DNA from 4 places in the Vibrio sp. R11-SG3-ISO3-SZ genome. Region 3 is predicted to be linked to each of the others. Evidence: predicted binding sites of a transcription regulator. Region 3 holds the regulator's gene; each other region holds the start of a gene.
What was found. Region 3 encodes CRP, which controls carbon source genes, mostly activating them, when cyclic AMP is high. Its sites were predicted from a motif close to TGTGANNNNNNTCACA; they were not measured.
Positions count from the first base shown of each region.

Region 1: a site for CRP is predicted at 2,183-2,198, ahead of ectA (diaminobutyrate acetyltransferase). Genes of this name have one in related genera too.
Region 2: a site for CRP is predicted at 2,054-2,069, ahead of deoD (purine-nucleoside phosphorylase). Genes of this name have one in related genera too.
Region 4: a site for CRP is predicted at 3,980-3,995, ahead of pyrG (CTP synthase). Genes of this name have one in related genera too.

Region 1 covers NZ_JCBDGX010000010.1:16,446-23,875, reverse strand. The annotation lists gene AC6R1O_RS01395 (nitroreductase family protein) at 1-587, opposite strand, end outside; gene gloA2 (SMU1112c/YaeR family gloxylase I-like metalloprotein) at 821-1,207, shown strand; gene AC6R1O_RS01385 (tetratricopeptide repeat protein) at 1,204-2,025, opposite strand; gene ectA (diaminobutyrate acetyltransferase) at 2,298-2,855, shown strand; gene ectB (diaminobutyrate--2-oxoglutarate transaminase) at 2,884-4,149, shown strand; gene AC6R1O_RS01370 (ectoine synthase) at 4,215-4,601, shown strand; gene AC6R1O_RS01365 (aspartate kinase) at 4,663-6,099, shown strand; gene AC6R1O_RS01360 (TolC family protein) at 6,216-7,430, shown strand, end outside.
Region 2 covers NZ_JCBDGX010000192.1:33,991-41,420, forward strand. The annotation lists gene phrB (deoxyribodipyrimidine photo-lyase) at 1-89, opposite strand, end outside; gene AC6R1O_RS19965 (MerR family transcriptional regulator) at 86-877, opposite strand; gene AC6R1O_RS19970 (YbgA family protein) at 867-1,817, opposite strand; gene deoD (purine-nucleoside phosphorylase) at 2,173-2,883, shown strand; gene AC6R1O_RS19980 (transposase) at 2,939-4,408, shown strand; gene AC6R1O_RS19985 (hypothetical protein) at 4,548-6,002, shown strand; gene AC6R1O_RS19990 (diguanylate cyclase) at 6,015-7,430, shown strand, end outside.
Region 3 covers NZ_JCBDGX010000050.1:41,087-48,516, reverse strand. The annotation lists gene astD (succinylglutamate-semialdehyde dehydrogenase) at 1-526, shown strand, start outside; gene AC6R1O_RS06885 (DUF1338 domain-containing protein) at 646-1,437, shown strand; gene crp (cAMP-activated global transcriptional regulator CRP) at 1,595-2,227, opposite strand; gene AC6R1O_RS06875 (phosphoribulokinase) at 2,485-3,354, opposite strand; gene AC6R1O_RS06870 (capsule assembly Wzi family protein) at 3,680-5,026, shown strand; gene AC6R1O_RS06865 (SLBB domain-containing protein) at 5,060-7,430, shown strand, end outside.
Region 4 covers NZ_JCBDGX010000029.1:69,425-76,854, forward strand. The annotation lists gene AC6R1O_RS03900 (L-cystine transporter) at 1-480, opposite strand, end outside; gene eno (phosphopyruvate hydratase) at 871-2,172, opposite strand; gene pyrG (CTP synthase) at 2,255-3,895, opposite strand; gene mazG (nucleoside triphosphate pyrophosphohydrolase) at 4,068-4,877, opposite strand; gene relA (GTP diphosphokinase) at 4,979-7,198, opposite strand; gene rlmD (23S rRNA (uracil(1939)-C(5))-methyltransferase RlmD) at 7,249-7,430, opposite strand, start outside.

The DNA.
Region 1 (7,430 bases), on a different contig from region 3:
TCTAGGTGGTAACCCATCGCAAGTGCGACTTCTACCACGTGACCGTCGAGCTCTTGTTTAAACTCTTCACCAATCAATGCCGGGTCCACTCCTTCCATTGGCGTAGAATCAATGCCAAGGCGAGCTAAGGTGTGAAGAATATTGCCCAGGGCTAGGTAGACTTGGGCTTTGGTCCAGTGACCATTGAAGCCGGTCTCATCGGTGTTCATGTCAGCAAACGCATAGGCACCCATAAACGCATCGTACATGTCAGCAGGTAGGTGGCCCGAGGTAACTTCAGCGTCAACACGTTTGGCGAACTTCTCCTTGGTGAACTTAGGATCGTAAGCAAACAAGATGGTGTGTGAGGCCGCGGTCGCATGCGGTTGGTTGAATTGGTGCATGTTCGCGAACGTATTATGAAAACGCTGCTTCGCTTCGTCAGACTCAACAATGATGAACTTCCAAGGTTGAGAGTTGATTGACGAGGCCGATAAACGCAATGCTTCTTTGATCACCGCCATATCTTCTGCCGAGATACGTTTGCTCGGGTCGTATTTTTTCGCGGTGTAACGAGAGTTCAAATCTTGAATGATTGGGTGAGTCATGTTGGCTCCTAAATTGTCTATGTTGTACTGATGACTAGGGCTGATGTTCACAATGGTCAACCACCACTTGGCCCGCTTATCAAAAGGTTTTCTGCGCTGCGTTGAGGCAGCGAAGCGATGGCGTTACTATAAGCGCGGTCTATGAATGGAAAAAGTGTCATCCTGTCCAATCACTTTGGACGCAATCGTCCATAATCTTTCTAGGACACTGAAAAAATAAGGAAAAATGACTGATGTCTATCAAAGGGTTCCACCATGTCGCCATTATCTGCTCTGACTATTCGACGTCGAAAGCGTTCTACACTCAGGTGTTAGGATTTGAAGTGATCGCGGAAAACTATCGAGCGGAAAGAGCCTCCTACAAACTGGATTTGGCTTTGCCTGGTGGTGGTCAAATTGAGCTCTTTTCCTTTCCATCACCGCCTGAAAGACCAACCCGACCTGAAGCGCGAGGATTGCGTCATTTAGCCTTTGTGGTGGATGACGTTGAGGCGTACGGGCAATATTTAACAGAGCAAGGGGTAGAGGTGGAACCCATCCGAGTGGATGAGTTCACAGGTAGAGCCTTCACATTCTTTCAAGATCCCGATGGTTTACCGCTGGAAATCTATCAAGCTTAGTGGTGCTCATCGAGGAGCAGGGCATCAAAGCGTGGGTTGCCATGTAGCCCCTCCAAATCCGGCTCCGTATTGATCAATTCTCGAATCGAAGGACTTGATTCAATCGCTAATTCCAAATCCAGAATTGCCTGCTCTTCAATCCCCAAACGAGAGTAGGCACAAGCACGCTGATAGAGTGCAGGGCCATTATTGTTGTCGAGGTTAAGGACACGATTACACAGACTCAACGCCCAGTGGTACTCGCGAATTTCCATCGCTGCATCCGCCTTGTAGGTCAGCGCTTCAAGATCGCCCGGTCGCATGGTCAAGATCTCATCATACACATCAATTCGCTGCTCGGCGGTCGGCATACTTTGCGCTCTTAGCCATAAGTTGTGGATTTCATTGATCTTCTCAATCTCTTTGTTGTTTTCACTGATCACGCGCGTCTTACGTTTTAGATCGCGTTCCAGTGCACTGAATTTCTTCTCGTACTCTTTGGCAATCGCATCGAGTCGCTTGTCGGCCATGTCTTTGGTGTTGTGCTTGAACTCTCGCAGAGATTGCCAACCAACAAAGGCAATCAACGACGCGACACCGGCGATGATGTAGAAAAAGTAGGTCACGGTGACGTTGGCGTAGTTGAGGGATTTGTCGGCCACTTCGAGCTCTCGGTCGGTAATTTGAACCACCAAGCGGCGCTCTAAATCTTGTTGGTCTTGGCGCAGAGCTTTGAGCTCATCGAGGATATAGCGCTCCATTAGCGGGCGATCGAGCATCTCGGAGTCGGAGTATTTTTCTTGCTCCGCGAGGGTAGGGAAACTCAGTGAGAGGAGCATGAGAAAACTAATTAGGGTTCGAATCATCGGGGGTTCCAATCGAGTCACTTAAGATAAATATAAGCTTAGTTAATCATAGACGCGCGCGACATGATACTCCGAATGAAATAATTTAGTGCACTAACCATTGTTAAACTTTATGTGCAATTTGGATTTATGTGATTTTAATCACAAAAATGCGGTTGATTCGGCGCCAGATTTGATTTTTGGTGCCCGATTTTGCTCATAATAATGGCGAATTTAATTAGAGTTCAAAGGAAATGTATCTGCACATGATTACGTCAGCGCCCTGGGTTATGTATCCGGAAATTACACAACCCCAACGCCCAACGTGGCGGTTTAGAGAGCCGAGTGATACCGATGGCGACCAGATTTTCCAACTCATCAAAGATTGTCCGCCACTGGATGTTAACTCTTCGTACTGTAACTTTCTTCAGTCTACCCACTTTGCGGACACCTGCATTTTGGTTGAGATTGATGATGAGGTGGCTGGATTTATCTCTGCCTACCGCAAGCCACAACAGCCAGATGTGCTGTTTGTTTGGCAAGTGGCGGTATCGAGCGATCACCGAGGTAAAGGCATCGCTTCGAAAATGTTAGACCGCCTGCTCGCTCGCGACACCTTGTCCGACATCAACGCGATAGAAACGACGATAACAAAGAACAATACGGCGTCGTGGATGTTGTTCGAAAAGCTGGACAAACGTCATGGCAAGCGCGGTGAGATTTCGGTTTTCTTGGACCAAAACACCCATTTTAAAGGGGAGCACGATACTGAGTATTTGTATCGCATCCCACTTTCTCGTGCTCACGCACACTCGTCCCAATAAATAATTGAGGAACCCAAACGGTCTTATTATGGATATTTTTAATAAGCAAGAATCAAAAGTACGTTCATATTCAAACAACTTTCCGGTGGTATTCACCAAAGCCAAAGGTTGCTGGCTAGAAACTGAAGGGGGCGAGCGCTATCTCGATTTCTTAGCCGGTGCGGGCTCATTGAACTATGGCCACAACAACCCGGTACTAAAAATGGCCTTGTTGGAGTACATCGAATCTGATGGCATCACGCATGGTTTAGACATGCACTCCACCGCCAAAGCGGCGTTTCTTGACGCGTTTAATCGCATCATCCTTGCGCCGCGTGAACTCAACTACAAACTGCAGTTTACTGGCCCAACGGGCACAAACGCGGTAGAAGCCGCGCTCAAATTGGCGCGTAAAGTGACAGGACGTAGCTCGATTGTCGCCTTTACCAACGGTTTCCACGGCTGTACTGCTGGCGCACTGGCTGCAACGGGTAACCAGCATCATCGCCAAGAAATGGGCCAAATGCAGAGCCAAGTGACGCGTATTCCGTTTGATGGTTATGCCGATATTGATGGCTTAAAACTGTTTGAAACCATGCTGCAAGATAACTCAAGCGGTATGGACAAACCTGCTGCTGTACTGCTTGAAACCGTACAGGGTGAAGGGGGGTTGAATGTGGCCTCTAACGCTTGGCTGCAAAAGCTCGACGCACTGTGTAAAGCCAACGGCATTCTCTTGATTGTTGATGATATTCAAGCGGGCTGTGGCCGCACGGGCACCTTCTTTAGTTTCGAACCTGCAGGGATCACCCCAGATATCGTGACGCTCTCGAAGTCGATTGGTGGTTACGGCTTACCGATGGCCGTCGTGTTGCTGCGTCCGGAACTGGATATTTGGAAGCCTGGTGAGCACAACGGTACGTTTAGAGGTAACAACCATGCCTTCGTCACCGCAGCGAAAGCGCTTGAGACCTACTGGGCCGATCCACAGTTTGAAGCCCACGTGAAAAACTGCGCCGACAAAGTGACGCAAGTGACTACTCGCAGCTTGAAGCGTCACCCTAACTTGTTTGAGCAAGTGAAAGGTCGCGGCATGATGCAGGGTATTGAGTGTGTCAACGGCGACATTGCCAGCGAGATTGCTAAGCACTGTTTTGAGCTCGGCATGGTGATCGAGACAGCAGGACCTGACGATGAAGTGGTGAAGTTTTTCTGCCCACTGACCATCACAGAAGAAGAATTAGAACAAGGTCTGCGCATCTTTGAAGAGGCGGTTCAACGGGTCGCGGTTAAGCAGTTTAAGCAAGCGTCTTAAGCTCAAAACAACGTCGTACCGACCCCATTCGGTTGGCAGAAAAAGAAAATGAAAAGGAACAGAGAATGATAGTCAGAACCTTAGATGAATGTCGTGATAGTGAACGTCGTATCGCGACGGATAATTGGGAAAGCGTGCGTATGTTGCTCAAAGACGACAACATGGGTTTTTCTTTCCACATCACGACGATTTACGAAGACAGCGAAACGCACATTCACTACAAAAACCACTTGGAGTCTGTCTACTGCATGAGCGGTAAAGGTGAAATTGAAGTCGTCGGTGGTAAGACATACCACATTGAGCCGGGCACATTGTACATCCTCGATAAGCACGATGAGCATTATCTGCGCGCCTACAAAGGGGCCGACATGGTGATGGCCTGTGTCTTCAACCCGCCACTGACAGGCGCAGAAGTGCATGATGAAAAAGGGGTCTATCCCATCGCAGATTAGGGGCAATGAGCAGGAACAACGCACCTAATCCTAACCATTAAATCGAACGAAAGGCGATATTATGACTTATACCGTAGAGAAAATCGGCGGTACCTCAATGACGGCATTTGATGCCGTGCTAGAAAACATAATCCTGCGTCCCAACCGGGACAACCTCTATAATCGAGTGTTTGTGGTGTCCGCGTATGGCGGCATCACGGATGCGCTGCTGGAGTGTAAAAAGACCAGCAAACCTGGGGTGTATCAGCTGATCGCGAAACGCGATGACAGCTGGAGCGATGCATTGGCAGAGGTTGAGCAGCGCATGCTGCTGACCAACGAGCACATGTTTGCCGACCCCATGAACCGGATGCGCGCGGACAAGTTCATTCGCTCGCGTATTTCTGAGGCGCGCAACTGCATCTCAAATATTCTGGAAACGTGCCAATACGGCCAGTTCACTTTGCGCCACTACTTGCCTCAAGTACGTGAATTTTTGGCGTCAATAGGTGAAGCGCACAGTGCATTTAACACGGCGTTAAAACTGAAAAATATGGGCATTGAAGCGCGTTTTGTTGACCTCTCAGGCTGGAGCTCTGACAAAGTCGAGAGCTTAGATGAGAATATCCTCAACGCCTTTAAAGAGATTGATGTCAGCCAAGAGCTCCCCATCGTCACGGGTTATGCGTCATGTAAAGACGGCCTGATGTCGACTTTTGATCGTGGCTACAGCGAGATGACGTTTAGCCGCATCGCCACACTGACCAATGCGGATCTCGCCATTATCCACAAAGAGTATCACCTTAGCTCGGCGGACCCTCGCGTCGTTGGCCCTGAGAAAGTATTGCCAATTGGCCACACTAACTATGACGTGGCGGATCAGTTGGCAAGTCTCGGGATGGAAGCCATTCACCCGAATGCTGCGGCAGGGCTGCGTGAAAGCGGCATTGAGCTGCAAATCAAGAACACGTTTGAGCCTGAGCATCGTGGTACTCTGATTTCCAACCAGTTCCAGCCGACGGCGGACAAAGTGGAAATTATCGCCGGTAAGCAGAAGGTCTTTGCGCTGCATCTCTTTGACCAATCCATGGTCGGCGAAGCGGACAACTTCAGCTACGAGCTGATGGAGATCATCTCGGATGCCCATGTCAGCTTGATTGGTAAAGAGATGAACGCCAACTCTATTACCTATTATTTGGGCGGTAACAGCGATAGCCTGAACAAGGTGTTGTACAAAGCGGAAAAACGCTATCCGAATTCAGAAATCAAAGGCCGAATGGTGGCGCTGATTTCGGTGATTGGTTCGCAAATCGATACCAACAAAGCGTTAGCGAAAGGAGTGAGCGCCCTCATGAACGCTGACATTACGCCTTACGCTTTGCACTCGTCGATGCGTAACGTCAACGTGCAGTTTGTCGTCAGTGATAAGGAGTACAAAGCGGCGATTTGTGCCTTGCACGAAGAGTTTTTCGACAACCAGCTACAAGGTATGGCTCCCCGCGACACGAAAGTGGCGTAATCTAAGTCTCACCTTCCCCTATCGAGCAGGCATCGCCTGCTCTTTTTTTGTATCTTAACCCTCTCTTAACCCCGCCTTGTTTACTCTTACCGTTATCAGATGGGAGAGATGTAAGCATGACCTTTCGAACAACCTTAATCAGCCTTGTCGTGGCGAGCCTTCTGGGCTGCAGCTCAGGCAATCGCACCGATTACGTAGACCAAGCGCAAATCAGCAATGAGCTGGCCATTGAACAGCTAGTCAGCAAGTTGGTGGATGAACAGTCACCAAGTGATGAGCCTTTGCAGGCGATCACCGATTTGGTGAACATTCCAGCGCTAGCGCCCTATTTAGCGGCGGCCATGGAGAATAATCCCAGCCTTCAACAAAGTATTGTTGCCCTGAAAATGGCGTATGCGCAGCACGGTATCACCGCGGCGGACCAATGGCCGACACTGAGTGCTGGGTTGTCTGGTGAGCAAACAGAAGGCAGCGATGAGAGCTACACGGGTGAGCTTAATGTCAGTTGGGAGCTGGATATCTGGCGTCAATTGGCGGATAGCAGCGCCGCCGCGCAGAGAGACATCGCCGCCACACAGGCGAGCTTGCAGGCGGCAAAAGATCTGCTTGCGGCCAACGTGATGCGGGGCTGGCTTGAAATCAGCGTCAATAAACAACTGTTGGATATAGAGCAGCGACGCTTGGACATTCTCGAAAACAACGAAGTGCTGGTGCTAGAGCGCTACAAAGTTGGGCTAGGCAGTCTAGAAGAGATCGACAGTGCAAAAACCAACTCCTCTTCCACGCGCGCGACCGTGGCGGAATATCGAGAGAACCTGGCCCAAAGTCAGCGCAACTTAGCACTGCTCACTGGGCTGCGTGCCCCTCAATTGAGCGGAGACGAAGTGCCTGGGGTATTTGCGACGGTGCTCAATCCGCTCGACAGTCTGGGTGTACAAAACATGGCTGGTCGACCTGATTTACAGCAAGCCTTTTACAACATTGAAGCGGAAGCACTGCGCACCGATGCCGCTTATAAAGCGATGTTGCCCTCATTTAGTCTTTCAGCCAGTTTGACCGACCTAGCGCAAACCCCGAGTGAGGCGCTACTCACCAACCCTGTGTGGAGCGTGTTGGGTCAGATTTCAGCGCCGATTTTTCAAGGTGGTAAGTTGAAATCTCAAGCGGAGTTGGCCGAGCTGACCACCGAGCAAACCTACTGGGTTTACCAACAGACACTCCTTGATGCCGTAAGTGAAGTAGAAACCGCTGTCGGCCAAGAACATGCTTTGGAGAAGCAGCAGCAACATCTCGAGAGCGCGTTACAGAGCGCGCGCCGCAGCGTCGAAAGT
Region 2 (7,430 bases), on a different contig from region 3:
GCCACGACCGGTTGACCTCGATTCACGGCGCTCACTAATGCGTGATTGTCTTCAACACGTAAATCACGGCGCAACCAAACAATATTCAAAACCTTCTCCTTACCAATTCGATCATTTCTGACAGCGAGAGTTGCCCATGCTGCGCTTCTAACTCTTTGATCACACTAAGCTGAGATTCACTCGGTTTCGTGGCACTGTAAAACGCCAGTTGTTCAAAGCGGTGAACGGCGGTGTGCTCTAAGAGGCCCGACAGATCCTCGACGCCATCAATCATCAAGACTCGATAGCCTTGACTGACCAGACTCAGGGCCCACAGTTGAGTGTGAATATCGCGCGCCGCATCGAGATTGATTGCCAAACATTTACCGCGATGGGCCACCTTGTTTTCCGCCTCAATGATCTGGTTGAGCTTAGTGACCATTAAGGTATTAAACAGACCAAGATGCAAAGATCGCAGGCTTTGTTTCACTAGCGCGAGCGCATTGAGCGTTGGCGTGATGAACTGACGCTCAACCAACTCAAGAGGATACTCTTTTAGCACACCATTAATCACACTCTCTGCACGCTTGGTATTGAGGTTGGTCAGCGCTTCAAGCACCTCCTCTACTGCCTCTAAACTGCCGACGTCTAGCGCTTCATCTGGCAAATCAGACCCGAGCAGGGCTTTCACTTTACCAATCGAAATCCCTTTCGCGAGCCAGCCTTGAATCTCATTGATGAGTGCAATGTGCTCATCCGTGTAGAGTCTGTGGCCTTTTTCAGTGCGCTCCGGTTGGATCAAGTTGTATCTACGCTGCCACGCTCGCAGCGTCACAGGCTTAACGCCGGTTAAATCCGAGACCTCTCGAATCGCATACCAATTTTTTTCACAGACCATAACGCAGTCTTAACTCCTGTGGGTGGGGCTGCAGGAACTTTTGCTTTGCCAAGTATTCATCGGGATGAGTGGATAGATAATGTTTAATGAGCGTTAGCGGAGCCAACAAAGGCAGCAAACCCACACGGTATTCGTCGATCACTCGGCGCAGCTCAGACTTTTGTTCTTTGTCGAGATGACGCTTAAAGTAACCTTGGATGTGCATCAGCACGTTGGTGTTGTTTTTACGACTGGCGCGATTGGCCACCGCTTGCATCAACGCGGTACGGTACAAGTGGTAAAACTCTTCGATGTCGTACTCTTTGATGTTGGCAACCATGCGCCCAAGCTCTTTGTACGCTTCAGGGTGATGAGCCATTAAGGTCAACTTGTAACGCGAGTGGAAAGCGATGATTTTGCCACGGGTCGGCGTCTCACCCATTGAGTCATAAAAATCACGTAGGGTATAAACGCGGGTAATGAAGTTCTCTTTCAACACAGGATCATTGAGCCGTCCATCTTCCTCAACGGGTAGCCATGGCATCTGCTCCATCAACTGCTGTGTATACAGTCCGACCCCGATATTTTCCGCACCAGCTTTACGGTACACTTTAACGCGCTCCATTCCACAGGTGGGCGATTTAGCACAAACGATGTAACCGCATAGCTCTTCATCAACTAAACTGGCAACCTTCTGTTGGGAATAGCGAATCATGGCGTCCGTGTGATCTTTACTCGAATCTTTGGTCTCCACCAGCGCAATACGCTCATCGTTTGACATCAATCGAATCGTCGGCCTAGGAACCGGCATCCCCATTCCCACTTCAGGGCATATCGGCATAAATTCAAAAAACGGTGCCAACTCTTTCGTGACAAACTTGCTAATCTTATGACCCGAGTCGAAACGGACTTTTTCTCCCAGCACACAAGAACTGATACCGATCGTAATTTGCTTTTCCATGTTGAGCTCCCATCACCATCAAATGTGTACAACTTAATTTCTTGTATAACTTAATTTCTCATATAAGTAGTAGCACAGCACTTGAAACATGTACAAAAAAATTATTTGTACAATGTTACGCAAACACAACCATTTTGGTTCACTCCCCAAGCAAACGTTTTTGCAAATCGATTGCCAAATCACTTTCAACACATTTGGTTATCAATACCTCGAAATTGTCATAGCACACCCTATTTTGTGAGCAACCTCTCAAGGAACAATGGCTGACAAGGCTAGTATTGCCTCAACACAGAATTGAAGTTCAACATAATTGGTAATCAGCTCAGCGATTACTGACCCATTTGGAGTAATGACTATGGCAACCCCACACATTAATGCTCAGCCAGGCGACTTTGCAGAAACCGTATTGATGCCAGGCGATCCGCTACGCGCTAAATACATCGCAGAGACATTCCTTGATGACGTCAAACAAGTTTGTGACGTTCGCAACATGTTTGGCTACACAGGCACCTACAAAGGCAAAAAAGTGTCGGTGATGGGTCACGGCATGGGCATCCCATCTTGCTGTATCTACGTTCATGAGTTGATTGCCGAGTTCGGTGTGAAGAACGTGATTCGTGTCGGTAGCTGTGGCGCAGTACGTGACGACGTAAAATTAATGGACGTTGTGATTGGTATGGGCGCCTCCACAGACTCAAAAGTCAACCGAATCCGTTTTAACGATCACGATTTCGCGGCCATTGCCGACTTCGGTCTTCTTGAAACCGCCGTTGCTCAAGCTCGCGCGCAAAACGTGCCAGTCAAAGTCGGTAACGTATTCTCAGCGGATCTCTTCTACACACCAGAAGCAGACATCTTCGAGAAGATGGAAAAACTCGGCATCCTTGGTGTGGATATGGAAGCTGCAGGCATCTACGGCGTTGCCGCTGACCTTGGTGCAAAAGCGCTCACCATTCTGACTGTCTCTGATCACATCATCCGTGGTGAAAAGCTGAGCTCAGAAGAACGTCAAAAATCGTTCAATGACATGATGAAAGTGGCGCTAGAAACCGCCATCAACCTGTAACGATATTGCAGCCAAGTGACCGCTTGGCTGCCCAGATAGTCCCGAGGGGGAGAGAGTGACAACTGGCAAACTGCCAAAGGAAGCAGATGGGTTACAGCTCAATTTTTGTAAAACATTGGCGTGTGACAACTTTGGATTGAGTGATGCGCATCGTTACGTTGTGCAGCACGCTAACCCTAAACGACCTGCGATGGTATGTCGGGAGTGCGGTGCTTTCCCCCCCTTACTTAACAATCAAGATGTGCTGACTGAACTGCAACGTTTACGCCAGCTACACAGCGATGGGCTGCCCGCTTGTCGCCAACCTGATTGTCCCAACATGGGCCTTTCGGTCCACACACATAAGCACCTCTACCACGCGTTTGGCTACAGTGGTGATAGGCAACGCTATCGTTGCAAAGCGTGCCAATCGACCTTTGTCGATAAGTGGTCAGGGGCGAACAAAAAATGTCAATTTCAAGAAAACCTGCTTGGGTTACTGTTTACGGGTTATTCCGTGCGTGAAATCTGCCGCAAGCTTTCCATCAACCCCAAAACCTTTTATGACCATGTTGAACATATCGCCAGCCGCTGCCGACGCAAGCTTGCCATGATTGACGCTCGTTGGGTCAACCACGCTAAACACTACGAACTCGCATCTCACTACGTCACCCTGCAACCTAAAAGCAATAACGGCGTATTGTGGTTTGCCACGGGTGAAGCCCACAGCGGCTACATTTTGTGCCAACACGTCAACTACTCGGCCAATGAAGAACCCGTTGGTGGTATCGATCATGATCCGTACCAAACGCCTGCGCGTTTTGTCTCACGCGATCACTGCTCTGAGGCCAACCTGCCCGTGCCAACGCCACCGAGCGATCTTCGCGAGCGCATCGACCAGCAGTACCAAACCATTTTGGCGCGAGGCAATGTGGAAGACCCCATGGGCAACCTCACCGTCTTCCATTACCCCTCTAAAGGGGCATTAATCAGAGCACCGTACACCTCGTACGCCCATTTCTTACATGTGCTGGATTTGTGTCAGGGCGACCGCCAAGTTTCCATCTATCTACCGCAAGACCCAGTGCTTCGATCTGCAGCACTTAGCATATGCCTACCTAGAATTCAGCGTCAAAATATCGACCTTATGTATGTGGAAGAAGATCCACAGTGGTCTCTGAACCACAGTTTGGACAAAATCGACATCGTGCACATGGGTTGGTGGCGCGATCGCTGGGCGATTAGTTCCGATGGTCAATACGCCAAAGGCATTTGCTATCTCGCAGGACAAGATAATCGACCTAACTACTGGCTGCGCAGGGCTTCCATTCGTCAAACGGCGTTTTTCCAGTCTCGTTTTCAAACGCTCTTTAGCGGTTTTATCAATGAGCCGCGTCGCAAACTCAGACCGGGTGGTCTGCTGCCTATGTTGGATATTTTTAGAGCGTGGCATAATTTGTGCTACCAAGACAAACAAGGCATGACCGCAGCGCAACGGCTTGAATTGACTCAATCCCCTTTGACACTGCGTGAGCTGCTTTCATAATAAATAGAAGTGTGACGCATCCCTGTAAAAGGTGGAATGTTTGATGCTTTTGATAGTCGTAAACCCGTCAATGTTCATATTATACTGGGGTTTAGTACTAAAGTTTGATAGGTTTACTTAGCGGTAAGGGATTGACTCATTGGAAAAAAGCCAACGCCTACTCGACACTGAGCTTGAACAGCTAAAAAGTAAGATTGAATCCGATCCGGACAAAGTCTTCGCTTCCGCTGAGCAGTGCTTAGCGCGCGCCGCCCAAATCCTCTACCCACCCGCCGAGGTGAAAAGCCTCATCGTAATGGCGCGATGCGCGTGGGCATCGATGGACTACCGCAAAGGACTTCGCTACATCAAAGAGGCGCACACTAAACACAACGCCCTCGATACCGATGACCTGCTTCCTGAAATTCTGCACGTCTATGCGCTCCAATATTGGGGCCAAGCCAAATACTACTCTGCTCAACAATACTGGATTAACTGCCTTGAGCAGTCCGCACTGGTGGATGAAATTGAGTATCAAATCGAATCTTTGATTGGGTTGGGCAACATTTGGCGCATTACCCAAGAGTACGGCCTTGCCCAAAGTACTCACGAATTAGCGGTCATGGTGGCCAACCATAATCGCATCGCTTGGCTTGAGGGCAAATCGCGTATTTTGCTCGCTTGGGATCTCTACCTACTCAACAACTACGTTGAAATGCTTTCTGTTTTGGATGGCGCATCAGACTTACTCTATGATCACGAAGACAAAACCTGGCTGGCAGAGATTTGGGATTTCCGCGGACTTGCGCTGCTGGGGCTTGAGCGTATTGAAGACGCAGAAGAAGCCACGCGAAAAGCGCACGATCTTGCGGTGAAACACGATTTGGTGTGGATGAAGTCTCACTCCTACATTAGCCGAGCGAGACTCGAACTACTACGAAAAAATCCACAAAAAGCGACAGAGTTACTGATTCAAGCTGAGCAGTCCGCCAAGTCGTTTGATAATGGCGAGCTGTTATCACAAATCTGTTTCCAGCAGTCGCGCGTCGCAGAAGAGAGCGGTCAATATCAAGCGGCACTCGCATCATTCAAAAAATACCGTGACCACTCCATTAACATGCTGCGCGAGCAAACCGCACGCGTATCAAACGATAAAGCACGCGCATCAAAGCGTCAGCTAGAGCAACGAGCGCGCAAACTGATCAACCGCATCAGACGTCAACACGAGTACGACCCAGAAAAACACCTCACACAAATGGTGTCTGAGACGTTTTGGTGGGAACAATTGGTGCTGTTTAAGACAGAGTTGAAGCACGCCAATCACGCGGTGATTATGATCCAGCACGACGATCCGCTCTATTTGGATGTGTGCGCCGAAATCGCCCATTCACTGTGTAATAACCGCGATTTGTTGTCTCGCTTGAGCAGTCAACGCCTTGGCTTATTGATTGCCGAAAAAGGCAGTGACGCCATCAGCGTTTTTCAGGTTCTCACCAAAATGATAGAAATGTACCCTTGGCATCGACGCGGATTGAGCCAATCGCTGCCAAAAGTTGTGTTCAGCGACATTCTCTCCTTCCCGTTCACACTAGAACAGCTCGAAGAAAACGTGTAGGAGGAAAACAGCATGGAAAGACTCCTCAATAAAATTTCAGATTCTGGCCTTGATCCCTCCTCCGTCTCTGGCGAAGAAGCGCTAATTTTTTGGGACCACGTTCGCCGACATATCGCCACCACACCCCAAGAAAAAGCCCAGGCCTTATTCATTAGCGCCGAATACCGCAGCGAGCTCAAGCAATTGCAGGCGAGTATTGATGAGCTGCAAACCTCGCTGAAGTTTCTCGCTCTGCCCAAAGATGCCGAGATGGTGCTCGAAGTGCGCAATAATTTGGCTGAGCGTTTGGTCGAAAACGGCGATTACTATGGCGCGTTAAACCAATACGCCAGTGCCACAACGATCGCAGTAGAGAGCAGTAACATTGATGCGTATGTACTCGCGGTATTGGGGATGGGCAATCTGTGTGATGCCTATGGCGATCACAATCGCGCGCTGCGCTACTACCAAAAAATCGACAGTATTGACCATGCAATCCAAAGTCGCTCGCTACGATTGCGCTATAAGCTCTATATGCTGGCTTGCTATATCGAGCTTAACCGTCTCACCGCGGCCACCGATTTGATCAAAGAGTGTGAAGAGCTCAGTATCTTGGTCAGCGACAAAGTGTTAGCGGGGCAGATTTTGCTCTATCAAGCTAAGCTATATAGACAAAGCGACGAAGCAGAATTGGCGCTTAAATCACTGGGCAACGTACAATACTCAGCGGGCAACATTCACTCCGCCTGGCTCTCTACCATGATCAAAATCGAGCTTGCTTGTTGCCTCAATGACTTTGGCAAAGGCCACTTGGCCAGTTGGGTACTGCACCAAGCGCATCGCCGTATCGAGCGTCAACCCTCACCGTTATTAAACCTTAAGCTATCCAACTCGATGGCTCATGTTTCCGAGCAGCAAGGCGACTTTAAACGCGCCCTCGAATTTCAAAAACGCGCGTATCGCATCGAAAGCGATTTGATGAAAAAAATCCCTATTGGTGAGTTGGGCGCGAGTCAGCTGCGCAAATTGTCACGCTTTGAATTGCAGCTCAAACTGATCCTCTCTGAGCTTGAGAATCGAGAGCTCAAAGAGACCACTGAGAGCCAAAAACACACTGTGGCTCAGCTTCAGCAAGACGTGTTTACCGATCCGCTCACCTCCTTGCATAACCGTCGCTGGCTCGACGTTAAGCTGAAAGATCTGCTATTACACGAAACCCCCTTTGCCCTGTTAGTCGTCGATATCGATCACTTTAAGTCCATCAATGATGAGCTCAGTCACCTAGTCGGTGACAAAGCGATCGTCAATGTGTCTCACGAACTGGCGGCCTACTTTAAGTTTCGTGGCGCCTCCTGTGTGCGATTTGGTGGCGAGGAGTTTTTGGTGATTCTGGAAAACGCTTCCCTTGAACAAGCTGCCCTGCATGCCGAAAATTACCGCGAAAAAATC
Region 3 (7,430 bases):
GTTTGCAGAGCCAGCGCCTTTTATGGGCCCACAAATTTCGAAAGCTGCGGCACACTTTATCCTCAACGCACAGGCGAACTTGCAGAGCCTTGGTGGTGTGAGCTTGGTGGAAGCGAAAGCGGGCGAGGCGGCGTTTGTCACTCCGGGGATTATTGATGTCACGGCCATCGAAGCGCTGCCAGATGAAGAGTATTTTGGCCCGCTGCTGCAAGTGGTGCGTTATCAAGGTCTTGAGCGCGCCGTTGAGCTGGCCAATGACACCCGCTTTGGTCTCTCTGCTGGGCTGGTGTCCACCGATGATGATGAGTGGGCCTACTTTGTTGACCACATTCGTGCAGGGATCGTCAATCGCAACCGCCAATTAACTGGGGCAAGTGGCGATGCGCCGTTTGGCGGACCGGGCGCCTCGGGCAACCTTCGCCCAAGTGCTTACTACGCTGCGGATTATTGCGCTTACCCTATGGCGTCGATGGAAGGCGAGCACACCTTGCTGCCTGAGACGTTAAGCCCGGGTGTAGAACTGTAAGACGCACCTTGGGCTCGCTTGGAGCCCAAGGTGTTCGATTCATTGCTAGGTTTGTGATTAAGCCATTCTTTTAAAGAACCAGCTTTACGATTCAGCTTCACGATTAACATGGAGACGTTATGACGCCTGCTCAACTGTTCGATTTACTGTGGCAAGACTATATTTCCCGTCTATGTCCTCAAGCGGCCAAGGTTCATCAGCTTTTAGAAGAAGATGAGCCGCTGATCAATGACCATATTGCGCTGCGCACCTTTAACATTGCGCCGCTCGGTATCGAGACATTGGCTGCGCCATTTATTGCGCTAGGTTACCAAGCGTGCGGTGACTACCTGTTTGAGAGCAAACACTTGGTCGCCAAGCACTACGAGCACGCCGATCCGACGTTGCCAAAAGTGTTCATCAGTGAGCTGAAAGTCGAAGAGTGCTCAGCGCCGCTGCAACGCATTGTCAGCAAGCTGGTGGCACAAGTGGAGGCATCCGCACTGCAAAGCCATGAGTTTTTGTATGCGGGCCGTTTGTGGGATCTCAGCTATGAAGATTTTCAAACCCTCGCCCAAGAGAGTGAGTACGCAGCATGGCTTGCGGCGCACGGCTATGGGGCCAACCATTTCACCGTAAGCGTTAATCAGCTCAAGGCATTTGACGAGGTCGCGGCGGTGAATGAGCACCTGCGCCAAGCGGGCTTTGTCATCAATGAGTCGGGTGGCGAAGTGAAAGGCTCACCAGAGGTATTGCTTGAGCAATCGTCCACCATGGCAGACAAAGTCGAGGTGAGCTTTAGTGACGGTACGCAAGTGATCCCAGGCGGCTTCTACGAATTCGCCAAACGCTATCCGATGAGTAATGGTGAGCTCTACCCAGGGTTTGTCGCGGCGTCAGCGGATAAGATATTTGAGAGTACGAATGGGTAGGGAGTGCCTAGTTCCTAGTTGCTAGAGGGGCTGGTGAAATGGGTGATGGGAACTGGGTACTGGTAAATAAAAAGCCACCGCTGGTAGACAGGGTGGCTTTCTTAATCTTTAAAGGTTTTCTCTAGGAACTAGCCACTAGGAACTCGCCTCTAATGCCCTATCGCGTGCCGTAGACGACGATGGTTTTACCGTGGGCGGAGATCAGGTTTTGCTCTTCAAGCATCTTCAAGATACGGCCAACGGTCTCACGTGAACAGCCGACAATCTGACCGATCTCTTGACGCGTGATCTTGATTTGCATGCCGTCTGGGTGCGTCATGGCATCTGGCTGTTTCGCTAGGTTAAGTAGCGTCTGCGCGATGCGGCCTGTCACGTCTAGGAAGGCGAGGTCACCGACTTTTTGGCTCGTCACTTGTAGGCGGCTTGCCATTTGCGCAGATAGACGCATCAGGATGTCAGGGTTGACTTGGATAAGCTGACGGAATTTCTTGAATGAGATCTCTGCAACTTCACAAGGTGATTTAGCGCGAACCCAAGCGGTACGCTCTTGATCTTCTTCAAATAGACCAAGTTCACCGATAAAGTCACCTTGGTTTAGGTAAGAAAGGATCATTTCCTTACCTTCTTCGTCTTTAATCAGTACCGCCACAGAGCCTTTGACGATGTAGTAAAGCGTCTCTGCTTTCTCACCGGCGTGGATCAATGTGCTTTTTGATGGGTACTTATGAATATGACAATGTGACAGGAACCACTCTAATGTTGGATCGGTTTGAGGTTTACCTAGAACCATAATATCTCACTTCCTCTGCAGGGTACGCTTGCCGCTTTCCATTTTTGTCGCGCCAGTAAAAGGCGCGAAGCCTTGAACAAGGCTTTTTAGGATAAGAGCACTTATTCAATGCTGCAAGCCATCTTTGTTTCGGTTACAAATAGTAGCCTTTTTCAAAAGGGATTTCTTGATTTTAATCGTGTCAAGTTGGTGATTGTTTACGCAAAAATGTGCACATGATCACGGTATGACAAGTAAACGGGTCTTAGGACTGATCGCTAGCCAATTTTACCCGTCTCGATAAGCTGCTGTAGGATAGGTCTGACGATGAGCTCCATCGCAAAACTCATCTTACCCCCCGGCACGACAATAGTGTTGTGGCGCGACATGAAAGAGCCATCAATCATAGCGAGCAGGTATGGGAAGTCGACCTGTTTGATGCCGCGCAAGCGGATCACTACAAAGCTTTCATCCAAACTTGGGATGCCTTTAGCGTTAAGTGGGTTGGACGTATCGACGGTCGGCACGCGTTGGAAGTTGATGTGGGTGCGCGAAAATTGCGGGGTAATGTAGTTGAGGTAGTCATCCATCGAGCGGACAATCGAGTCCATTACCGCTTCGCGTGAGTGACCGCGATCGCGCGTGTCACGGACGAATTTTTGAATCCACTCCAAGTTCACAATCGGTACCATGCCAATCAAAAAGTCGACGTGTTGGGCGACGTTGACCTCACCATCCACCACGCCGCCATGCAGTCCTTCGTAGAACAGCATGTCAGAATTTTCCGGCAAATCTTGCCACGGCGTGAAGGTACCCGGCATTTGATTGTAGGGCACGGCTTCATCGAAGGTGTGCAAGTAGCGACGAATTTGCCCTGTGCCTTCATTGCCATACTGCTTAAAAAACTCAGACAGCGCAGGGAAGTCGTTCGCCTGCGGACCAAAGTAGCTGATGTGGCGTCCTTGCTCGCGCGCTTTGCGGATCTCGACATCCATTTCTGGGCGCGTAAAGCGGTGGAAACTGTCCCCTTCCACCCAAGCCGGTTTCACGCGCATCATGTTAAACATTTTGCGAAACGCTTCAGAGGTCGTGGTTGTGCCCGCACCGGAAGAGCCCGTTACGGCAATAATGGGGTGTTTTGCTGACATGACAAACCTTATGTGTAATACCTGTCCTTGTATGTTCGCACTATATCACCAAAACGAAGGCGAGTGTGCCCCTTGAGCAGTTTGCTACTCGTCAGTATTCTTATTTTCGCAAGTGGCATTTTAACTACGTAGTATAATGAGAAGGGAAGTACTTTATTGATATGTTAATACTCTATATACTGCATATCTTTGTGATTGATGCAGTATGATCGGGCGTGCTTATTTGTAGCTAGTTCACCATTTCATCGAAAACCAAAATTCTAATAAGCTAATAATAATTATAGGTTATGTCAGTGGGATTCAAAGAGAATCAAAGGTTCTAATTGTGGTAAATGGATGTTTAGGACGTCGGCTCTTTATAAAAGACACGTTTTCAGAGGTAACACTGCAAGTATTTTTCGGTTTAATGTGGGTGTTGTCTCTTTTCTGTCTTCCCTTTGGTGTAAAAGCGTCACCATGGCTAGAGTCCCATGACCCTTTCCTAAGAGCATCACTCAATCAACTCTCAAATATTGGCCTGATGAGCTCTCCCGTTAGTACATTTCCTCTACGTTGGCTTAGCATCGGCGATGATCTCACCAACAATCATATATCAGATGAACAAGCCTTAGTAGCAAATCGACAGTTGCGGCATGCAATGAGTAATGCGCAATATGGACGTGGTAAATTCATGTCGAAAGTGAAGTACCAGACAGGGCCGCTAGTGTCTTTAGGATATGGCGCTAATGATAGTGATAGTTGGGGAATTTACTCTAGCTATAATCATCTAGATGACCGTTTTGCGTACAGGCTTAACTTGAACTACGTAAACCAAAGGATATCCCAGCAAGATTTGCTACCCATAGAGTATGATCAAGATATTGACTTTAGCGGTTCGTATATTGCCTTTAATGTTGGTTACTCGTTAGTTGCATTGGGATACCTTGAACGTTGGTGGGGGCCGACATGGCAACATAATTTACAATTAGGCACATATGGGAATTCGACGCCTTCTTTATCAGTGTCATGGGTATCAAACAATCAGGGACTATTAGGCTATTGGCAACTGGATAGTGTGATCTCTGAAACGGATAGTGAGGCGGACTACTTATGGTCTAACCGCTTTTCAATGAAACCGTTTAATTTTGCAGAAGTGTCATTGAACTATCACGAATCCACTGACTTCGATTCCAGCGCCTCGTACCGCTCATTTGGCATTGATTTCAATGTTCCTCTTCCAAAAATGTTTGAGCTCAGTCATGCAATGTTTGCGTCCTTTCAAAAGGTTTCCTTGGGACAGGAGACCCAGTCTTTTGTTGTGGGGTGGGAAGGTCATAGACGTTTGCTTGATATTGATTGGACGTTGGTTTTAGAGAGTCAGCATGTTGACGAAGCTTACGTTAAAGTACTTCATCCCAAAGAGTATGAGTTAATCAGTGACTTGACCTCATTGAGTTGGGGAAACAGTCAATCTGTCGCTGTTTATGCTCAATTGGCCAATGATCATCGGCTAAGTATCGTTGCTCGAGATTCAGGTTCGAGCAACGGTCAAGAGAGGGTGATGAAAACCGACTACTACATCCCTTATCTGCAAGGGATGTTTAACTTGGGAGTGGGCTATCGAGACGTAGTCTCGGATACCTATTCTAACAATGAGCCTATTTTTTCATTTGGTTATGAGTATCGTTACTAACCTACCATTAGTTTGCAAGGGACCTAAAATTGTATGAAGGTGTTTAACTACCTGGTACTACTAGGCATTACTTTGATTAGTCAAGTTTCATTGGCCAATCAGCCTACACCAGCTCAAATAGAACAATTCAAGAAGCTACCGAAATCTCAGCAGGAGCAACTGGCACGCCAGTATGGGGTTGACTTGTCGCTCCTTGAATCCTCATCACAGGCTCCAGCGTCAGTTAACGTCGTATCTCAGCCAGTGAGAGTACAGCCAAGTGAACCCGAAGCTGAGGTTAAAAAAAATGTGGAAGTGCAAGATCAGTCGCTTCCTCTGTTTGGGTATGACGTATTGAACGGAGTCCCAGGAAGTTTTGTAACGCTCGACAACACTCCCATTCCCACAGATTATGTTTTGGGTGCGGGTGATGAGCTCTTGGTACATGTGTTTGGTAAGGAAGATCAGCAATATTCTCTCGTTGTTGATAGAAGTGGGCATATTACCTTGCCTAAAATCGGCCCTTTTAGTGTTTCAGGTAAATCTTTTAAGCAGGTCGATGAGCAGCTCAGCGCTTTGATTGAAGAACGGATCATCGGTGTCAACGTGACCGTGTCCATGGGAAGCATGAGGTTAATGCAAGTTTACATTACGGGGGAGGCTAATCAGCCTGGTGCTTACAATGTAAATGGTCTCACGACAATGACTCAAGCCATTATCGCGGCAGGAGGTGTGAAACCAACAGGTTCACTACGCTCCATATTTTTAAAGCGAAAAGGTAGAGTCGTTGCCCAATTAGATATGTATAAGCTATTGCTTGAAGGTGATTCAAGTAAAGATGTTCGTTTGCAAAAAGGCGATACCCTTTTTATCCCAACAAAACAGTCTAACATCACGATAAGTGGTGAAGTGACACGACCGGCTCACTATGAAATCGTTGGTGAAACAGCATTAAAAGATGTTGTATCGTATGCTGGTGGGACTGTGAATACCGCTTATCTTGCGGCTGTCACCATTCGAAAGCAAACTCAAAAAGGTATTGTTGTCGACACTATTGATTATACGACGCCTGCTGGTCGGCAATACAAAGTATCTGACGGTGATGAGATATTCTTCCACAAAGCTAGTCTTAATTTAGTCGATGCAGTGGCCGTTCGTGGTCAAGTAACCAAACAAGGTATTCATTCGTTTCGCAGTGGTATGAAAGTCTCTGACATTTTGTCTTCATTCGAAGAAGACTTGTTGCCGTCAGCAGATCTTGAATACGCTTTGGTAGTTCGAGAGAAAGGATATAGAAAAGGTATTGAGGTTCTGCAATTTGAGCTCGGCAAGGCAATGGCAAATCCTGGTTCAACAGACGATCTCACATTAAGTAATAGAGACCAAATATTTGTGTTTTCGACCAATCTTGATGTCGACTTTTGGTTGGGGAAAGGAGCACAAAAAAGAATTGAGTTAGAGAGACAAAGAGCCAACGATGCTCAAGTCGGCTCATCTGTTAGTGGCGTTTCCTCAGTAGCTAAAGCCTCTGATTTGGCAGACAATGATAAACTGTCTCTTCGCGAACGAGAGCTAATGCCTATTCTAGAGCGATTGCAAGAGCAATCCTCGCTCGCTCTTCCTGCGCAAATAATACAAATAACTGGAGAGGTGAAATTTCCTGGGAGATACCCTCTTACTCAGAATATGACGGTGTCTGACTTGGTCAAAGCCGCAGGTGGCCTCATGGAAGCTGCGTATGTAGAAGGCATTGAGTTAATCCGTTTTGATGCAAGGACAACAGATGAAACCAAACTGCTAGAAAAGGTGCAGCTTGATCTGAGTCGCAATGACACGAGAAATGGTGAGTTTGTATTGCAATCTAAAGATCGCGTGACGGTTCTCAAGAATACAGCGTGGCGTTCTGAAATGACTGTTGAGCTAACAGGGGAAGTCATGTACCCCGGCGTTTACGCGATCAATAGAGGCGATACTATCCTCGATGTTATAGAACGGGCTGGTGGACTAACAGAGTTTGCTTATCCAAATGGTGCTGTATTTGCGAGAGAGAGCTTGAAAGAGCGTGAACGAAAACAAATGGAGCACTTAAAAAGTTCCTTACAAAGTGAGATTGCGAACTTAACGTTGAGGCGTAACAGCTCGAGTGCAAGCTTTTCATCAAGTCCATCAGAAGCCATGGCCTTGGTAGAGAACTTGTCATCCACAGCGCCATTGGGACGAATGGTAATTGATTTACCAGCTATTCTTGCTGGTGACCAAGATGCCAATATATTGTTGACCAATCTTGATCGTCTTCATATTCCTGAGTTTGATAAATCGGTTTCCATCATTGGTGAAGTGCAGTTTACGTCTACTCATACTTTCGATTACGGAAAAAGTGTAGAAGACTATATTCGACTTGCAGGTGGGACCAAAAAACAGGCAG
Region 4 (7,430 bases), on a different contig from region 3:
CAGGTCACTGACACGATCCATTCGACCTTCTAAGGCAGACAGACGCGCCGCTTCACGCGAACCTTCTGTTAAGCCTTCCGCAGAAAGACCAAAGCCTTGCGTCACTGCAATACCAATCAAAGCAGAAATCGCGGTGGTAAACAGCAGCACGCCAATGGTTAAGCCACTAATTTTGCCAAGGGAGGCCGAGTTCTCAAGCTTCACTACCGCCGCAAACATTGAGACCAGTACCAAAGGCATGATGACCATTTGCAGCAAACCAACATAACCGCGGCCAACCACATTGATCCAGTCTAGGCTCGCACCAATCGCTAGGCTACCTTCACCGTAAATCAGCTGTAACGCTAAACCAAATCCACTACCTAGCACCAATCCAATCAGCACTTGTCTTGATAGTGTTGCGCCTTTTCTTTGCTGAAGATTCAAGAAGAAAAGAAGCGCTGCAAATACCACTAAATTTGCAATCACTGCGACACTCATGATGTTTCCTTTTAACCAACGTTGTTATTTGAATAATGTAAGACAAATACGGTAACGGTTTGTTGGCAAAATAGAAAATACTCAATTTCCATTATCTAGACACTTTAGTTATAGAACTGAGTGCATAATGAACAGCAATGTAAATAAGTCGTAAACATCATTGATAATGTGGATAGAAAAACAAAAACGCCCCACCGAAGTGGAGCGTTTCCAAAAAGCGTTAAAGCTAAGCCTTATTCAATAAAGAATTAAGCTTGACCTTTTACTTCTTTAAGACCGCTTCCTTGAAATATGGAGGTGCACGCTCACCGAGCGTTTCCAAAAAAAAACGCTCCACCGAAGTGGAGCGTTTCTAAAAAGCGTTAAAGCTACACCTTATTCAATAAAGAATTAAGCTTGGCCTTTTACTTCTTTAAGACCGTTGAAAGGTGCACGCTCACCTAGCGCTTCCTCGATACGGATTAGCTGGTTGTACTTAGCAACACGGTCAGAACGGCTCATAGAACCTGTCTTGATTTGGCCTGCAGCAGTACCTACCGCTAGGTCAGCGATAGTTGCATCTTCAGTTTCGCCGCTGCGGTGAGAAATTACAGCTGTGTAACCTGCGTCTTTAGCCATCTTGATTGCAGCTAGAGTCTCAGTTAGAGAACCGATTTGGTTGAACTTGATAAGGATAGAGTTAGCTACGCCTTTCTCGATACCTTCAGCAAGGATCTTAGTGTTAGTAACGAATAGATCGTCACCTACTAGTTGAAGCTTGTCACCTAGTAGTTCAGTTTGGTGCTTGAAGCCAGTCCAGTCAGACTCGTCTAGACCATCTTCGATAGAAACGATTGGGAACTTGCTTGCTAGCTCAGCTAGGTAGTGGTTGAACTCTTCAGAAGAGAAAGTCTTACCTTCGCCTTTCATGTTGTAGATGCCAGCTTCTTTGTCGAAGAACTCAGATGCAGCACAGTCCATAGCTAGAGTCACGTCTTTACCTAGTTCGTAACCTGCCGCTGCAACCGCTTCTGCGATAACTTCTAGAGCTTCAGCGTTAGACTTAAGGTTTGGAGCGAAACCACCTTCGTCACCCACTGCAGTGCTGTAGCCTTTAGACTTAAGAACTTTAGCTAGGTTGTGGAATACTTCAGCACCGATACGTAGACCTTCTTTAAGAGTCTTAGCGCCAACTGGTTGGATCATGAACTCTTGAATGTCAACGTTGTTGTCTGCGTGCTCACCACCGTTGATGATGTTCATCATTGGTAGAGGCATAGAGAACTGACCAGCCGTACCGTTTAGCTCAGCGATGTGCTCGTATAGAGGCATGCCTTTCGCTGCTGCAGCAGCTTTAGCGTTCGCTAGAGAAACTGCTAGGATTGCGTTTGCACCGAACTTAGATTTGTTCTCAGTGCCGTCTAGCTCGATCATGATTGCGTCGATAGCCGCTTGGTCTTTCGCGTCTTTACCTGTTAGAGCAGTTGCGATTTCGCCGTTTACTGCTTCAACAGCTTTGAGAACACCTTTACCTAGGAAACGTGCTTTGTCACCGTCACGTAGCTCAAGAGCTTCGCGAGAACCAGTAGATGCGCCAGATGGAGCAGCAGCCATACCTACGAAACCGCCTTCTAGGTGTACTTCAGCTTCTACAGTTGGGTTACCACGTGAGTCGATGATTTCACGACCTAGAACTTTAACGATCTTAGACATTAATGTTTCCTCTCGTTCAAATATAAATGTCAAATTTAAAAGGCAGCAGCACAACCTTCGCCGCCGCCCGTATCCTTTTTACTTACTTCTCAAACTCGCCGCGTGAGTGCTGACCAGCGGCTTTCACGAAACCTGCGAATAATGGGTGACCATCACGAGGCGTCGATGTGAATTCTGGGTGGAACTGAGCCGCAACGAACCATGGGTGCGCAGGGTTTTCAATCATTTCCACCAGCTTCTTGTCTGCAGAAAGACCAGAGACCTTCAAGCCCGCTTTTTCAATTTGTGGTCGAAGGACGTTGTTCACTTCGTAACGGTGACGGTGACGTTCATGAATCGTCGCGCTACCATAAAGCTCGCGAGCCTTAGTTCCTTTCTCTAAGTGACATAGCTGAGAGCCAAGACGCATAGTACCACCAAGATCCGACGTTTCGGTACGTTCTTCAACTTTACCTTCACCGTCGACCCACTCAGTGATCAAGCCTACCACAGGGTATTTCGTCTCTTTATTAAATTCTGTTGAATGCGCGCCTTCCATACCCGCAACGTTACGAGCGTATTCAATCAGCGCGACTTGCATACCAAGACAGATACCAAGGTAAGGGACATTGTTTTCACGCGCGTATTGCGCTGCGCGAATCTTACCTTCGATACCACGGTCACCAAAACCGCCCGGTACTAGAATAGCGTCAAGACCGGCAAGCACTTCAACGCCTTTAGTCTCAACATCTTGTGAATCTACGTATTTAATGGTGACGTTCAAGCGGTTTTTCAAGCCAGCATGCTTAAGCGCTTCGTTGACTGATTTGTACGCGTCCGGCAGTTCGATGTATTTACCGATCATACCGATGGTCACTTCGCCCGTTGGGTTCGCTTCTTCATAGATAACCTGCTCCCATTCAGACAGGTCTGCTTCTGGAGCGTCGATACCAAAACGTGCACACACAAGATCATCAAGACCTTGCGATTTGATCAGTTGAGGGATCTTGTAGATCGAATCCACATCCTTCATCGAAATCACCGCTTTCTCAGGAACGTTACAGAAAAGGGCAATTTTCTTACGCTCGTTCGCTGGGATCATGCGATCGCTACGACAAACCAGAATATCAGGTTGGATACCGATAGAGAGCAGCTCTTTCACTGAGTGCTGAGTCGGCTTGGTTTTCACTTCACCCGCCGCAGCAAGGTAAGGGACTAGCGTCAAGTGCATGAACATCGCACGTTCACGGCCGAGTTCAACAGCAAGCTGACGAATCGCTTCCATAAACGGCAATGACTCGATGTCACCGACCGTACCACCAACTTCAACGATAGCCACATCGTGCCCTTCAGAACCGGCAATAACACGGTCTTTGATGGCGTTAGTGATGTGAGGGATAACTTGAATGGTGGCACCTAGGTAGTCACCACGACGCTCTTTGCGAAGCACGTCTGCGTAAACACGACCGGCAGTAAAGTTATTGCGCTTAGTCATCTTGGTGCGAATGAAACGCTCATAGTGACCAAGGTCTAGGTCGGTCTCTGCGCCATCTTCCGTGACGAACACTTCACCGTGCTGAGTTGGGCTCATGGTGCCCGGGTCAACGTTGATGTAAGGGTCAAGCTTCATCATGGTCACTTTAAGACCACGAGCTTCTAGAATAGCGGCTAGAGATGCAGCTGCAATACCTTTACCTAGAGAGGATACAACCCCGCCAGTAACAAAAATGTAATTTGTCGTCATGTTTAACCTGAAATTGGTTGAATGAGGGAAATGGAATTCTTCTGGACGGGACGAAAATATACCAGAAGACCCTAACCGCCACAACGTGAAATCTATCACACTGTGATTTTTTCTTTTTTGCTTCAAATCAAATTCACACGACGGCTGACTGTACTCAGACGAATTCGCGTGATTACTCTGAGCGAGTATTTTTTTCCGCCGCTTTTACTTCATCCCACAGAGCATCAAGCGCCTCTAAGGGTAACTGTTCTAGCGTCTTATTCTGCGCCGCAACGCGTGATTCTACGCCTTTAAAGCGACGCACAAACTTAAGATTCGCCTTACTCAATGCCGATTCTGGGTCATAACCGAGGTGACGAGCAAGATTCACCACCGCAAACAGCAAATCACCGAGCTCCATCTCGACCTTGTCATCTTGCACCGAGACTTGGACCGCTTCCGCGACGACTTCATCGACCTCCTCGCGTACTTTATCCACCACTGGTCCTAAAGTGTCCCAATCAAAACCCACTTTGGCGCACTTTTTCTGAATTTTTGTAGCACGAGAAAGCGCCGGTAGAGAAGCTGGTATTGAGTCTAGGATACTTTGTTCATTTTTGCCTAGTTGCGCTTTCTCTTTGGCTTTTTCCGCCTCCCAATTGGCGTTAATTTCCTCGTCGCTGGCAAACTCCGCTTGACCAAAGACATGCGGGTGACGGCGCGTGAGTTTTTCATTCACTGTGTCGACCACCTCAGAAAAATCAAACAATTGCTGCTCTTTAGCCAGTTGACTGTAGAAAATCACCTGGAACAACAGATCGCCAAGCTCTTCTTTTAGATTGGTCCAATCGCGGTTGTGAATCGCATCCACCACTTCATAGGTTTCTTCAATGGTGTGCGGCACTATGGTGTCGAAAGACTGCTTTAAATCCCATGGGCAGCCGTGTTCTGGATCACGCAGCTTGGCCATGATTTGCTCTAATTGTTCAATTGGATGACTCATGCCTCTCCCTCACAAAATGAAAAGGTGAGCAGCATAACCACTCACCTTCGAACTGTTGGTCGCGCTTAACGCGCATTGTCAATAATTGCTACGGATTCCGGTTAGCCCAAACGTTTAACGCTCATCACGTCTCGGATCTGTTCCACACGTTTGATCACCCGTGATAACACCTCGATGTTGTTCACTTCAAGATCAAAATCCATGATCGATAACTGTTTACGGTAGTCGACGCGATTCTTCATGCTGGTCACTTTGATTTTCTCATTAGCAAACAGCGTAGTGATGTCTTTTAACAGCCCACCGCGCTCCATCGCCTCAACACGGACGGTGAGAATGTAGGAGCCCACAAAACCGCTGCCCCAAACGGTATCAATAATACGTTCTGGTGCATGGTGCCTTAACTCATCAAGCTGCTCACAATCGGCGCGATGTACTGAAATGCCACGGCCCTGGGTTATATAACCGCAGATTTCATCGCCCGGGATTGGCTGACAGCATCGAGCGAGGTGAGTCATCAAGTTGTCGACCCCTTCGACCACAACCGCATCCTTCTTAGGGCGGCTCTGAGCCGGCGCTTTGTGCTCTGCTTCTTGGAGCTTTTCTAGTGCTTGCTTGTCTTCTTCTTCAGCGGTGGGCTTGTTCACCAACGCATTGATATGATTAATGATCTGGTTAATCCGCAAATCACCACTGCCCACCCCAACAAACAGTTCATCGGTCGAGTTAACGTTGAAGCGCTTCAGCGAGTAACGCTCGGCGTCTTTTAACGTCGCACCAATTTTCGCCAGTTCCACCTCGAGAATCTCGCGCCCCGCCTCGAGGTTTTTCTCACGAGACTGCTTGCGGAACCAAGCATTGATCTTCGCGCGTGCTCGCCCTGAGGTCACAAACCCCATCGACGGGTTTAACCAGTCGCGCGATGGGTTGGGCTCTTTAGCGGTAATGATCTCCACTTGATCGCCCATCGACAATTTATGGGTAAAAGGTACGATACGGCCCGCTACTTTGGCACCAATACAGCGATGCCCCACTTCTGAGTGAATGTGGTAAGCAAAATCGAGCGGAGTCGCGCCCATCGGTAAGTCGACGACATCGCCACGCGGAGTAAAGGCATAGACGCGGTCATCAAACACTTGGCTGCGCACTTCATCCAACATCTCACCCGAGTCGGACATCTCCTCTTGCCAATCAAGCAGTTTGCGTAGCCAGGTAATTTTCTCATCGTACCCACTGCGACCAGCGCCGCCCTCTTTGTATTTCCAGTGCGCGGCCACGCCAAGTTCAGAATCTTCGTGCATCTGCTTGGTGCGGATCTGAATCTCGATGGTCTTGCCTTCTGGGCCGAGAATTACGGTGTGAATGGATTGGTAGCCATTCGGTTTTGGGTTTGCGACATAGTCATCAAACTCACTGGGCAGGTGTTTGTATTTGGTGTGCACCATCCCCAGTGCGGCGTAACAGTCTTGCAGTTTATCGGCGATGATGCGCACTGCGCGCACGTCAAACAGCTCATCGAACGCCAAATTTTTCTTCTGCATTTTGCGCCAGATGCTATAGATGTGCTTGGGACGCCCGCTCACTTCCGCGTTGATGCCCGCCTCTTTCATTTCATCGGAGAGATCATCGACAAAATCTTTGATGTACTGCTCACGGACAATGCGTCGCTCAGAGAGCTGTTTAGCAATCTGTTTGTAGGTTTCCGGTTGCTGGTAACGAAAGGCGTAGTCTTCAATTTCCCACTTCAACTGACCGATACCCAAACGGTTGGCCAGTGGTGCGTAGATATTCGCACACTCTTTCGCTGCAGCGCGGCGCACTTCATCGGGCGCTTTCTTTACTTCAATGAGGTTGCAGATTCGCTCAGCTAACTTAATGATTACGCAGCGAAAGTCATCAACCATCGCCAGTAGCATTCGGCGGACATTGTCCACCTGCGCCGATGCAGCGCTGCCTTCCATGGTGATGTTGAGCTGGCCAAGTGCCGCCATCTCTTCTACGCCATCAATCAGTTTGATGGTTTCTTTGCCAAAGTCTTCTTCAAAGGCATCACGCGCGTAGGCACCAGCCGAGACGAGCGGAAACAGCAGCGCCGCCACTAAGGTGGCTTTGTCCATCGACAGCGTGATTAAAATTTCGATCATTTCACGGCCACGCCATAACAGCAGTGGGCCTTGTTCATTACCCTCAAGTACCTTTTCACACTGGCGGTACACTTCTTTTAAGCGCTGGGCAATTTTTGCGTCCTGATTCAGGCTCGCAATCCATTTTTCTAGCTCAAACTGTTCGTCTTGATTTAAGTGTGCGCTTCTTACCGCAACCATCTCTATCGTCCTAGTTTTTTTATTTTTTTAACCTCGCCCAACGGGCGGGTCTAATCCTTAACAAATAACGCCATTGATTCTAAATGGCTGGTATGGGGGAACATATCCAACATCGCGAGTTTTTCTAATTGGTAGCCCTGCTCGAGAAGGCTTTGCGAATCCCTTGCTAGGGTAGCAGGATTGCAAGAAACATAAACGACACGAGTCGCACCCAAAGCAGAAAGTTGTTCTA